DNA from 3 places in the Mesorhizobium sp. M7A.F.Ca.CA.002.04.1.1 genome. Region 2 is predicted to be linked to each of the others. Evidence: riboswitches for the same ligand, from Rfam matches in the RefSeq annotation. Region 2 holds a riboswitch; each other region holds the start of a gene.
The links. Region 2 has a riboswitch for thiamine pyrophosphate ahead of thiB (thiamine ABC transporter substrate binding subunit). Riboswitches for the same ligand answer to the same signal wherever they lie in the genome.

Region 1 (4,451 bases), on a different contig from region 2:
GGAAACCTTGGATCGTTGACGATCTCGACCGGATCAGCATGTATGTGTCCATGCAGGTAGACGATAGGCTTGTTGCCCTGCAGCAGCTGAGTTCTGACAAATCCGCTGTTGAGCATCTCCGCGTATGGCGTAATGCGCGGAGTCTTTTGTGGCAGCAGATTGTGATGGCCGATTATGATGCCGTAACGCATGTCGGGCTGCTGGAGCAATTCCTGTAGGCCTGCAAGCATCTCACGCGAGATGTATGGCGTGTCCATCTGACCGTAATACTCGTCGTCGGACGCCTCCTTGTCTGGATCGCTGGGAGGTGTCGCGGGCGAATGTCCCGAGATGTCCGGCGAGCCGAGATCTAGAGGCTCTGTAGAAGGACTGAGTGCCTCGAGACGATCACGAAGGAACGCGGGAAGGTTTTGAAGCTCCCAACTGCCTATCGCTGTGTTGACGAGGATGAAGTTTGCGCCTGCGGATCCTGTCGGAAGTCTGAAGTGCACGGGTTGGTCCACGGGAACGGTCTGCCAACCCAAGCGGGCGGCTAAACTCGCCATTTCGCTGAATTTCTCAGTCGGTCCAAGTTCGCGCGCGTCATCACGGTTCACATCGTGATTTCCCGGTACGAATATCAACGGAAGCGCCTTTGAACTGCGTCCCTGTGCGCGGCAGAGCAACGTGAAATGCTGGAATGCCGAAGCAATGAAGGTCTTGTCGCCACGGCTCGTGAAATCCCCCATGAAGGCGATCGAATCCAAGGGCTTCGAAGTCGTCAGCCGCCGAAGTTTCGTCAAGACGGCACGCAGCGAAGACGCGCGTAGCTTCTGCGTTATTTTCGGAGCGAACTTGCTATCCTTGGCATCGATGTTGCTAGAGGAAGGATGCCAGTCCGGATAGTGAATATCGCCTACTTGAAGGATTCGCACCCGCCGCATAACTCGCCCCCCTGCCGAGAGCCATAGACTAATCCGTTCGCTTTTGCCAAGCGCGAACGATCATCCGCAGTGTCCTTAACGAGGTAGCCTGCACTTTTCGAGAATTGCCACGGCGGCTATTTTTCGGCTGTGAAGCACACGAGACCCGTGACGTGAGACCCAGTTGCTCAATGCCCAGTTGCTCAATGAGCTTTCTTACGAATAAGGGAGAATTTCCGCGGCCGGACTATCTCTGAGCGAGCGTGCATGACTGCCAACGGAAGGTCTTGCACGCACCCTTGCGATCTTGAGCAATGGTCGCCATGACTTTCTTCTTGCAGGCTTTTGAGTGGCCCAGCCTGCGATCACCAGACCCCACCGATTCTAAAGAGCGTGGCAGATGGGATAGTCGAGGTTGCCCGTGCACAGTCACGCTCAGGGCTTGCGCCGCCCAGAGGACACGCTGAAAAGGCAGATTGGGGCGCAAGCACGCCATTCACGAGAGGTTCGACATGAAGACCATGCAAGAAAAAGACATTCCGGCATTCGTACAAGCAGTTGTGGACGCCGGCTGCAAAATTTGCGCGATTGGCAACTTGGGATACGTCTTTGGCGATGCTGATTTCACGCCAGCGCAACGGAGGGCCGTCGAGCCACAGCTGCGTAGGATTGCTGAAATCTACGGCGAACGCGATCATCTCATGAACGAGATAGCTGTATATCTGCGGTCGATCGGACGCCATGTCGAGGTTGAGCCGAAGACAGGTATTTCCTGATGGCCGTGATCGCGAGAAGCCGTCTTCCAACCTCTGAATCCTAAAGGAGGTGACCCCCAAGGCCGTTCGTCACCTTCGACCAGAATAACCACATCCGTGACCGCCTGAGCTACTTGGTCGATACGCGCACATGGCCAATACAGTTTCTCCATCCTTCACGAAGCGAATGAGGCTTTGGCCATTCAGCCCCGGTCTACGGGGCGTGACTTGTCCCCGATGCATGCGCGAGCTCTCCGCCCGGCTGGCCGCCGGTCGTCGCCACCGGCCGAAGGCGCCCGAATGCGCTTGACAAGATAGCGTCAGCCCGTTCAACCTAAGGCATTCACCAGGGGAGTCCCGGCAAGGGGCTGAGATACTGCTGGCTTTCGCGGCGCAGTGACCCGTTGAACCTGATCCAGTTCATACTGGCGTAGGGACGGTGCAAGCGCTTTGCGGGAGTTTACGCCCGAGGTCCTGTTGCAGCAGGTCTACAGAAGCGTCTTTTCATCCTTCCGGCACAGAACTGGGTCTCCAATGCATGAGCAAAGGAGCCTCACGATGAATGCCCTCACCCCCGCCGTATCGACGGGACCACTGCCCGCCTCGCGGAAAATCCACAAGCCCGGCGTCCTCTACCCGCAGATCAGGGTGCCGATGCGCGAGATTTCCGTCCATCCGACGGCCGGCGAACCGCCCGTCACCGTCTACGATCCGTCCGGCCCCTACACCGATCCATCAGTCGAAACCAGCATCGAAAAAGGCCTTGCCCGGCTTCGCCACGAATGGGTCACGGCGCGTGGCGATGTCGAAGCCTATGACGGCCGCCACGTCCGGCCGGAAGACAATGGATTCGCCACCGGCGAGCGCCTGACACCGGAATTTCCGATACGCAATCGGCCGCTCAAGGCCAAGCAGGGCAAGGCGGTGACCCAACTTGCCTATGCGCGCGCCGGCATCATCACGCCAGAAATGGAGTTCGTAGCCATCCGCGAGAATCTCGGCCGCGAGGTGATGCGCGGCAAGCTGCAACGCGACGGCGAAGCCTTCGGCGCGGCGATCCCAGATTTCGTCACACCCGAATTCGTGCGCGACGAGGTGGCGCGCGGGCGCGCAATCATTCCCGCCAACATCAATCATCCCGAGAGCGAGCCGATGATCATCGGTCGCAATTTTCTGGTCAAGATCAACGCCAACATCGGTAACTCGGCTGTCACATCGTCGATGGCCGAAGAGGTCGAAAAAATGGTCTGGGCTATCCGCTGGGGCGCGGACACGGTGATGGACCTGTCGACCGGCCGCAACATCCACAACATCCGCGACTGGATCGTGCGCAATGCGCCGGTGCCGATCGGTACGGTGCCGCTCTATCAGGCGCTGGAAAAGGTCAACGGCATCGCCGAGGATCTGAACTGGGAGGTCTACCGCGACACGCTGATCGAGCAGGCCGAGCAAGGCGTCGACTATTTCACCATCCACGCCGGCGTGCGGCTGCACTACATCCCGCTGACCGTCGACCGGGTCACGGGCATCGTCTCGCGCGGCGGCTCGATCATGGCCAAATGGTGCCTGCACCATCACCGGGAGAGCTTCCTCTACGAGCATTTCGAGGAGATCTGCGACATCGCCAGAGCCTATGACGTCTCCTTCTCGCTCGGCGACGGCCTTCGTCCCGGTTCAATCGCCGATGCGAACGACGCGGCGCAATTCGCCGAACTGGAAACACTTGGAGAACTCACCAAGATTGCCTGGGCAAAGGACTGCCAGGTGATGATCGAAGGCCCGGGCCATGTCCCCATGCACAAGATCAAGCAGAACATGGACAAGCAGCTCGCAGTGTGCGGTGAGGCGCCGTTCTACACGTTGGGGCCGCTGACGACCGACATCGCGCCGGGCTATGACCACATCACCTCAGGGATAGGTGCCGCCATGATAGGCTGGTTCGGCACCGCAATGCTTTGCTACGTCACGCCGAAAGAGCATCTCGGCCTTCCCGACCGCAACGACGTCAAGATTGGCGTGATCACCTACAAGATAGCCGCCCATGCAGCCGATCTGGCGAAGGGCCATCCGGCAGCGAAAACCAGGGATGATGCCCTTTCGCGCGCGCGCTTCGAGTTCCGCTGGGAGGACCAGTTCAACCTGTCGCTCGACCCCGAAACCGCACGGTCCTTCCACGACCAGACCTTGCCCAAGGAGGCGCACAAGCTGGCACATTTTTGTTCGATGTGCGGGCCGAAATTCTGCTCCATGCGCATTTCCCACGACATCCGTGCCGAGGCCCAGAAGGAAGGCATGGCGGCAATGGCGGCAAAATACCGGGAGGGCGGCGATCTCTACATGCAGGCGGACGAGACTGGCGTACCGGTCGTGCCAGAGGCTCCCAAACCATCATGAGGGTGCTCGTCAAAGGGGCCGGCGTTGCCGGCCTCACCGTCGCTTTCGAACTCGCCGCCCGCGGCGCGACGGTCACCGTCGCCGAGATGCGGCATGGCCTTGGTGGCAACGCGTCGTGGTTCGCCGGCGGCATGCTGGCGCCATGGTGCGAGCGCGAAAGCGCGGAGCAGCCGGTGCTGGATCTCGGACGCGATGCTGCCGACTGGTGGGATGCGGTGCTGTCGGGTCAGGTGACACGGGCCGGGACATTGGTCGTGGCCGCGCCGCGTGATGCCGGTGAGCTTGACCGGTTCGCCAGTCGCACGTCAGGGCATCGGCGCGTCGATGAAAACGAAATTGCGCTCCTGGAACCCGACCTCGCCGGCCGCTTCCGGCGTGGATTGCTCTTCCCCGACGAGGC
Region 2 (4,451 bases):
GCCGTGGCGAGCGGTCGCCGCAGCGACGGCCAGTCGACCAGCATCAGCCGGTTCCAGCCCGCAATGCCGAGCTGTGCACAGAGCCGTTCGTGACGCTCGCTCGCTGCATCATAGGCGGGACGCACGGCGCGGAGCGCAAACGGCATCGCCATCACCGCGTTGACGGTGACGACCATGACCGGAGCGATGGCGAAGACATCGCCGACATGGCGCAACAACAGGAACCAGCCGGCGCCGACGACGATCGGCGGCACGACCAGGACAAAACCGGCGCCTGTATCGGTGGCGTGTTCGAGCAGTGTCTTTGCGCCGGCACGGCGGTTCAGCGCCAGTGCCCGCCGCGCCATGGTCAGCGCCAGCGACAGCATCACCGAAAGCAGCGCCGACAGGAAGGCGAGCGCCGCACTGGTCAGCGTTGCCTGCCGGACAGTGGCCTCGCCGGCCAAGCGGGCGAGATCGGCACTCAATCCGGCCATCACGGTTGCCGCCATCGGCCCGACAACGAACAGCAGCGCCAGGACGATGAGTAGCGCGTTCAACCAGGTCTCGCTCCGATTGACCGAGAGATAGCGGCGTTGCGCGACCGGCAAATTGGTGTCGCCGACCACATTGGCGCCTAGCCGCGTCAGTGCCAGCACCACGATAAAGGTCAAGGCGATCTGCAGCAGCGTCAGTGCAACGGCCCGTGCGGGATCGAAATCGAAGCGCAGCGCCTGGTAGATGCCGACCTCAAGCGTCGTCGCGGCCGGCCCGCCGCCGAGCGTCAGCACGATCGTGAAGGATGTGATGCAGAGCATGAACACAAGCCCGGCGACGCCGGGCAGTGCGGCGCGCAGCGTTGGCCATTCGATCAGCCGGAACGCCGGCCGGGCCGCCATGCCGAGTTGGCTCGCCAGCCGCCATTGGTCGGCCGGTATGGTCTGCAGCGCCTCGAGGAACAGCCGCGTCGCCAGCGGCAGGTTGAAGAAGACATGGGCGACGAGAATGCCGGACAGGCCATAGATGCCCGGCCAGCTTCCGCCGCCGATAACGGCAAGCACGCCGGCGAAGTAGCCGGCACGGCCATAAAGCGCCAGGATGCCGAGCGCTGCAACGATGGCCGGCAGCGCCAACGGCACGGCGAAGATCTGCAGGATGAAGGCGCGGCCGAAGAAACGTGGATGCCGCGACAGAGCGCGCGCCACAAACAGCCCCGGGATGACCGAAAGCAGCGTCGACAGGACCGCTTGCCAGAGCGTGAAGCGAATGACGCGAAGCAGATAGGGATCGAAGGCTGCCCAGGCGCCCGAGAAATCATGGGCGCCCTCGAAAAGCAGGCCGGCAAACGCGCCGCCGATCAGCAGCGCGATTGCAGCGAGCGCGACAATGCCGGCACTGACGCGGGAATCCGTGGAATGCGCCGGCGCCATCGCGCTGCCTATTTGCTCATCGCCGCCAGCCATTCATCGACCCAGGCCTTGCGGTTGGCGGCGACCTCTTGCGGGCTGAACAGCAAGGTCTTCGTCGGCTTGACCAGTTTGTCGAAGGCCGGATTGAGCGGCTTGTCGGTCTTGCCTGCCGGGAACATCCAGTTGGTCTCGGGGATGGCATCCTGGAATTTCGGCCCGGTCATGAAGGCCATGAACTTGGCCGCCAGCGGATTCTTGGCTCCTGTCGTGGTGATACCCGCCACCTCGATCTGCAGATACTCGCCCTCCTCGAAGGAGGCCGCCTGGTAGCGCTCCGTGTTCTCGGCGACCATGTGGTAGGCTGGCGACGTCGTGTAGGACAGCACCATCGGCGCCTCGCCCTTGGTGAACAGCCCATAGGCCTCGCTCCAGCCCGGCGTCACGGTCAGCACCTTGGCCTTGAGCTTGGCCCAGGCCTCGGGTGCCTTGTCGCCATAGACCGACTTGACCCAAAGAAGCAGGCCGAGGCCTGGCGTCGAGGTGCGCGGATCCTGGATGACGATCTTGTCGTTGGCACTGCCTTCGATCAGCTCCTTCAGGCTCTTCGGCGGCGTCTTCATCTTCTGCGTGTCGTAGACGACAGCGAAATAGCCGTAGTCGAAGGGGACAAACGTGTCGTCGCTCCAGCCGCCCGGCACACTGACATCCGTCACCGCGCCATGCGGCGCGAACAAGCCTGACGCCTTGGCATCGGCGGTGAGATTGGTATCCAGGCCAAGCACGATATCGGCCTTGGTCGATGTGCCTTCCAATCTGACGCGGTTGAGCAGCGCGACGCCATCGGCGACCGAGACGAAGTCGACGTCGCAGCCGCATTCGGCCTCGAACTCCTTCTTCACCACGGGACCCGGACCCCAGTCGGCGGTGAAACTCTCATAGGTGTAGACGGTGAGCTTGTCCTTGGCCAAGGCGGGCCCGGACAAGGCCACGACCGTTGCTGAAACAAGAGCGTATAAAAGCGTGCGCATCGGCGCCTCCTTCGTTTGAATTGAAAGGAATTGAGGCGTCGGACTGTCCGAAACGTCTAATCCCTCCGCCGGTACAAACCGGATCAGGTTCAGCGGGTTGGCGAGACTGCCTCTCAGCCGGTCCGCGAAGATCGCGTCCGGCACCCCGTTAGAGCGTTTCGACACATAGGCCGGGCCGATCCGCCATGCAAGCGGGAGTTTGCCGCCTTCCGTTTCCCGTGCCGGGCTGGTAAGGGCCACACGATATGAGCACATTCACCATCCTGCTTGGCGGCGATCTCATCCGTACGCCACGGCTCGACCGTCAGGTCAAAGGCTCCCGCGTCATCGCCGCCGACGCCGGCATCGGTCATGCGCGGTTGCTGGGTCTCGTGCCGGAGCTGTGGGTGGGTGATTTCGATTCGGTGCCGGCCAACCTGCCGGACGATCTCGCTTCCGTGCCGCGCCGGACCTTCCCGGCGGAAAAGGACCAGACCGATGGCGAACTTGCCGTCGCCGCGGCACTGGAGCGCGGCGCGACCCGCCTGGTGCTGGCCGGCGCCTTTGGCGGCAAGCGCGCCGACCACGCTTTTCTGCATCTGTCGCTCGCCCTGCGGCTGGCGGAGGCGGGAACGGACGTGCTTTTGACCAGCGGCGCTCAGGAAGGCATCCCCCTGCTGCGCGGAACGGCCGGCTTCGACTATGCCGACGGCACGCTGTTTTCGGTGCTCGGCTTTTCCGAGCTCGACGGCCTGACCGTCACCGGCGCCAAATGGCCGCTCGCTCACGTCAAGGTGGCGTTCGGTTCGTCGCTGACCATTTCCAACGAGGTCAAGTCCGACAAGACCGGGGGCCGCCTCGAAATCGCGCTCGGCCATGGCCGCGCGATGCTGCTCGCTCATCCCTATCCCTTACCTGAAAGCTGACATGGCCCCGCCCCTTCTCAACCTTGATGGGATAAAACTGACCTTCGGCGGCACGCCGCTGCTCGATGGCGCCGCCTTGACGGCTTCGGCCGGCGACAAGATCGCACTGGTCGGCCGCAACGGGTCCGGCAAGTCGACCCTGCTGAAGATCGCCGCCGGCCTGATCGAGCCGCAGGACGGCGAAGTGTTCCGCCAGCCTTCGGCGACCGTCCGCTATTTGCCGCAGATGCCCGACATGGAAGGTTTTGCCACTGTCCGCGCCTATGTCGAGGCCGGGCTTGGCCCCGCCGACGATCCCTACCGCGCCAGCTATCTGATGGAGCATCTCGGCCTGTCGGGTGAGGAACGTCCGAACGACCTGTCGGGCGGCGAGGCGAGGCGCGCCGCCCTTGCCCGCGTCATGGCGCCGGAGCCCGATATCCTGCTGCTCGATGAGCCGACCAACCATCTCGACCTCTCGGTCATCGAATGGCTGGAAGAAGAACTCATCCGCACCTCCTCGGCGCTGATCGTCATCTCGCACGACCGCCGCTTCCTCGAACGCGTGTCGCGCGCCACGGTCTGGCTCGATCGCGGCCAGACCCGCAGGCTGGACAAGGGCTTCGGCCATTTCGAGGAATGGCGCGACCTGGTTCTGGAGGAAGAAGAACGCGAGCAGCACAAGCTCGGTCGCCAGATCGTTCGCGAAGAGCATTGGCTGCGCTACGGCGTGACGGCGCGGCGCAAGCGCAACATGCGCCGGCTCGGCGAGTTGCAGACCATGCGTCAGCGTTTTCGCGGTCATCGCGGGGCCGAAGGGTCGGCGATCATGGTGGCGAGCGACGCCACCGAGTCCGGCAAGCTGGTGATCGAGGCGAAAAACATCGAAAAGAGCTTTGGCGATCTCACCGTGGTCAAGGCGTTTTCGACCCGCATCCAGCGTGGCGATCGCGTTGGCCTGGTCGGGCCGAACGGCGCCGGCAAGACCACGCTCTTGAAAATGCTGACCGGCGAGATGAAGCCGGACGCCGGCTCGGTGCGGCTCGGCACCAATCTGGAGATCGCCACGCTCGACCAGAAGCGCGAGGCGGTCGACCCGCAGGAGACGCTGGCACAATATCTCACCGATGGGCGCGGCGAAAACCTCGTCA
Region 3 (4,451 bases), on a different contig from region 2:
TGCAATCTGCGTGGGCGCATGGACGCCGTCTGCTGGCCGGCGCAAAAGATCTCGGATGAGGCAGAGGCTGTCTGGCACGCTGCGACGCCCGATCGGCTCGACATCGTCGGCGGCCATGCCCTTATTGCGCCGCTGGCGGGCCTCAATGCCTATGACAAGCCGTCGATCTTCACCGAACTGAACATGCAGTACGCCCCCTGGATCACCAAGGAGCGGCTGCGCGAGCATGGCATATTGCTGGTCTGGCCCGGGCGCGATGTGCCATCTTATCTGCAGGCGTGGGTGGGCGACATCCCGATCAAAACCGTTCTTTTCGACTGGTCGCTCAAGGCGCCGCCGGTGGCGATCAGCTTCGCAGCCATTCCGCCTGGCGCGCGGCAGTTGCCGGGTGCTATCGACGGCCTCGCCCGACCGAGCAACTGAAGCAGATCCGCCGGTCCGCTGGACGAAGCAGGTGACAATGCCCATCTATGTCCAGACAAACTTGCCTTTGAGGAGACGTGATATGGCGACTTCGACCGAACGCGCAGTCCTTGCCGGTGGCTGCTTCTGGGGTATGCAGGATTTGATACGGCGCTATCCCGGCGTCATTTCCACCCGTGTTGGCTACAGCGGCGGCGACGTGCCCAACGCCACCTACCGCAACCACGGCAGCCATGCCGAAGCCATCGAGATCAATTTCGATCCGGCCATCATAAGCTATCGCACGCTGCTGGAACGCTTTTTCCAGATCCACGATCCGACGACCCGCAACCGCCAGGGCAACGATGTCGGGACGAGTTATCGCTCGGCGATCTATTACACCAGCGACGAACAGAAGCGCATCGCCGAGGACACGATCGCCGATGTCGATGCCTCGGGCCTGTGGCCGGGCAAGGTCGTCACCGAAGTCGCACCCGTTGGCCCCTTCTGGGAAGCCGAGCCCGAGCATCAGGACTATCTGGAGAAATACCCCAACGGATACACCTGCCACTTCGTCAGGCCGGGGTGGAAGCTGCCGGTTCGGGAAAAAGCGGTGCCGTAGATACACTGATACGACAGGATTTGAGAAGCCGCGGAGCGCTCGCTCCGCGGCTTCTTTTCATTGCAATTCCTACTTGCCGCAATGGTTGTCATTAACTGTCGGCGCGGTGGTGCCCGGCGACGTTCCACTGGCATCGGGCTGTGCGCCCTGCGGATGGGCAGGGCAATTTTCATCCGCGTTTGAATTCGTGGCGCCCGGTGCTACCGTCGTACTGTTGGTCGTGCCGGGGTCTACCGTGTTCGGCGAAGCCGGCGTATTTGGGTCGACGGTGACCGACTTGCCGCTGCCGCCGGATCCGTCGGTGCCGCTTGTGCCATTGCTCTGCGCCATGGCCGATGTCGCCAGGCCAATGGTGAGCGCCGAAGCTGCGAGGATTTTCATGAACATGGTTTGTCTCCATTGTCTGTGAACTCGTCGCGTAGCGACTGGTGGGACAACCTCGCGGCCTGGTGAAGGTTCCCGATAAATTCTCGCGCCGGCAGAGCCAACCGCTCCCGCCCTGGCGCAATGCTTTTGGCGCAGTGCGATAAAAAAAACGGCTTTTCCTTCAACTCGAATGATGCTTTAAGGCGCACATCCACAGGGGTGCTCCGTACGGTCGGGGCTGAGACGGGGGCGGCAAGCCCACAGACCCTAGAAGCTGATCTGGGTAATACCAGCGGAGCGAGGCGGGCGATGTTTTCAGGCGCACAGATTTCCCTATATCCCATGACCGACGATTTCGTCGGTGTCATCCTTGGCGCGCTCGGTGCGCTCGATCCCTGGCGCGACAAACTCAGGATCGAGACCGACGACATCTCGACCTTGCTGATCGGGCCGCCCGAAGTGCTGTTTCCTGCCATGCGCGACCTCTTCGTGGCGGCGGCACGCAGCGGCAAACATTGCGTGTTGTCGGCCACCATCTCGCGCGGCTGCCCTGGCGAGCCGGACGATCCGATCTGCCGCTCCGATGCGTTTGGCGGGCCCGTCGGTCCACTCGGCCCCCGCAAGGACGCGGCCATCGCGGCGGTGCGCAATGCTGCTGCCACCGGCCAGCCGGCGGCGGCGCAGTTCTCGCTCTATGTGATGGGCACAGACGACCACATGGACGAGATCTACGGCTGCATAGACTTTCTCAAGCAGTCCGGCGTCTATGAGCGCTCCAAACATTTCTGCACGAAACTGCGCGGTGATGCCGGTGCGATCTTTTCGGCGCTGGACGAGGCTTTCTGCCGTTTCGGACCAGGCGCTGGCCACGTAACCCTCGACGTCACGGTCTCGGCCAACAGCCCGTCGGCCGTCTGAAGCCGCGCCGCTCTCGCGGCCGTCAAAGGTTATCTCCCGTGGTCTCATCATCAGTCGCTTCGCGCCCGATCGCGAGCTTTCTCGTCAAGGCAATGCCGGCCATGATCTCGGCCGGTTTGCTCCTGCTGGCGTGGGAGCTTTATGCCACCTATTCCGGCATCAGGGCCACGATACTGCCGGCGCCGTCACGCGTCTTCGAGCAAGCGATGCTCAATCGCGAGGCGCTGGCCGACAATGCCGTTCCGACCATCCGTGCCACGCTTCTTGGCTTTGCCTGTTCGCTCAGCGCCGCCTTCGTGCTGTCGATGCTGGTCGACTTCTTCCAGCCGCTGCGGCGTGCGTTGTTTCCCGTCTTCATCGTCAGCCAGACCTTGCCGCTGGTGGCGGTCGCGCCGCTGGTGGTGCTGTGGTTCGGCTTCGGGCTGGCGCCCAAGATCATGCTGGTGGCGCTGGTCACCTTTTTTCCGATGCTGGTTGCATTGGTCGAAGGCTATGAGGCGACCGAGGCCGAGATCGGGCAAATGCTGCGCGCCATGGGGGCAGGGCGCTGGCGCATCTTCCTGCTGGCGCGGCTGCCTTCGGCGCTGCCTTACTTCTTTGCCGGGTTGAGGATCTCCATCACCTATGCGGTGGTCGGCGCCATCTTCGCTGAATATGCCGGTGCCGCGAAGGGTCTGGGCATCTACATGCTCAACGCCAAAAACAATTTCCGTCCTGATCTGGTTCTTGCCGCCGTCGGTGTCAGCGCGGCGCTGACCCTTGTCCTGTTCGGGTTGACCGTGTTGCTGCAGCGCCTTGCCATGCCCTGGGAGCGAGCCGACAGGGAAACTGCCGGGAAGGGGGCCTGGCGATGAGCCGGCTCGAACTGCGGCATGTGCACAAGGCGTTCGGTGGGCTCGACGTGCTGGCCGATATTTCGCTCAGCGTCGGCGCTGGTGAGTTCGTCTCGATCCTTGGACCCTCGGGTGCCGGCAAGTCGACGCTGTTCCAGCTTCTGACCGGCGCCGAGCATGGCGAGGGCGAGATGTTGTTCGACGGCGCGCGGCTCGACGACCACGGCAGGCACTTCGCCTTCATGCCGCAGCGCGACGCGCTGATGCCATGGCGGCGCATCCTCGACAACACGACGCTCGGGCTCGAAGTGCAAGGTATGAGGAGACAGGCGGCGCGGGCGCGCGTTGCGCCGTTGTTTGCCGAATTCGGGCTTGCCGGCTTCGAGCGGCATTTTCCCGCGCAGCTGTCCGGCGGCATGCGCCAGCGCGCGGCCTTGCTGCGCACCGTGGTGCAGGAGCGCGACATGCTCCTGCTCGACGAGCCGTTCGGCGCGCTCGATGCGCTGACCCGCACCGCCATGCAGCGCTGGCTCGAACAGATGTGGCGGCATCATCGCTGGACGGCGCTCTTGATCACCCATGACGTGCGCGAAGCCGTGTTCCTGTCCGACCGCATCTATGTGCTGTCGGCGCGCCCGGCCCGCATCGTGCGTGAAATCAGGGTGCCGTTGCCGCGCCCGCGCAGCCTTGGCGGCGATGCCGCGCGCCAGGCAAGCGCGCTCGAGGCCGAAATCCTCGACATCATCCTCAACCCCAATCCATCCAAAGGACACGATCATGACTGACTTGACGCGCCGGCAGGCCTTGTTGCTGACCCTTGCCACCGGCCTTCCCTTGATTGCCGGGACGGGTCGGGCTCGAGCACAATCGGCGGCACAAAAGGTCACCGTCGCCCTCGACTGGACGGTCAATACCAACCACATCGGACTGTTCGTCGCCCGCGACAAAGGGTTTTATCGCGAAGCCGGGCTCGAGGTCGACATCCTGCCCTACAGCGATACCGGTGCGGGCACGCTGGTCGCAAACCGCGTCGCCGATTTCGGCATCAACGGCACCATCAGCCTGTTCACCCAGAGAACCGCCGGGGCGGATCTGAAGGGCGTCTATGCGGTGGTGCAATCCGAAACAGGCCGCGTGGTCTTCAATGCGGCACGCAACGAGATCAAAAGCCCAAGAAGCCTCGACGGCTTGATCTATGGCGGCTTCGGCAGTGCCTGGGAAAACGCGCTGATATCGACCATCATTCGCCACGACGGCGGCAAGGGCAATTTCGAGACGGTGACGCTCGGCACCTCAGCCTATGAGGCGCT

Region 1: linked by a shared signal. The riboswitch ahead of thiC (phosphomethylpyrimidine synthase ThiC) and the one ahead of thiB (thiamine ABC transporter substrate binding subunit) in region 2 are both predicted to bind thiamine pyrophosphate.
Region 3: linked by a shared signal. The riboswitch ahead of ENZ75_RS06915 (YkoF family thiamine/hydroxymethylpyrimidine-binding protein) and the one ahead of thiB (thiamine ABC transporter substrate binding subunit) in region 2 are both predicted to bind thiamine pyrophosphate.

What each region holds. Positions count from the first base shown of each region.
Region 1 is NZ_RZPL01000136.1:4,179-8,629, forward strand. Features, by position in the region: gene ENZ75_RS09935 (metallophosphoesterase) at 1-923, opposite strand, end outside; gene ENZ75_RS09940 (hypothetical protein) at 1,415-1,678, shown strand; TPP riboswitch at 1,996-2,112, shown strand; gene thiC (phosphomethylpyrimidine synthase ThiC) at 2,216-4,051, shown strand; gene thiO (glycine oxidase ThiO) at 4,048-4,451, shown strand, end outside.
Region 2 is NZ_RZPL01000295.1:1,921-6,371, forward strand. Features, by position in the region: gene thiP (thiamine/thiamine pyrophosphate ABC transporter permease) at 1-1,409, opposite strand, end outside; gene thiB (thiamine ABC transporter substrate binding subunit) at 1,418-2,416, opposite strand; TPP riboswitch at 2,460-2,574, opposite strand; gene ENZ75_RS16740 (thiamine diphosphokinase) at 2,662-3,321, shown strand; partial or broken gene ENZ75_RS16745 (ABC-F family ATP-binding cassette domain-containing protein) at 3,323-4,451, shown strand, end outside.
Region 3 is NZ_RZPL01000084.1:459-4,909, forward strand. Features, by position in the region: partial or broken gene ENZ75_RS06900 (glycosyltransferase family 39 protein) at 1-423, shown strand, start outside; gene msrA (peptide-methionine (S)-S-oxide reductase MsrA) at 506-1,024, shown strand; gene ENZ75_RS06910 (hypothetical protein) at 1,094-1,411, opposite strand; TPP riboswitch at 1,596-1,709, shown strand; gene ENZ75_RS06915 (YkoF family thiamine/hydroxymethylpyrimidine-binding protein) at 1,700-2,308, shown strand; gene ENZ75_RS06920 (ABC transporter permease) at 2,401-3,162, shown strand; gene ENZ75_RS06925 (ABC transporter ATP-binding protein) at 3,159-3,926, shown strand; gene ENZ75_RS06930 (ABC transporter substrate-binding protein) at 3,919-4,451, shown strand, end outside.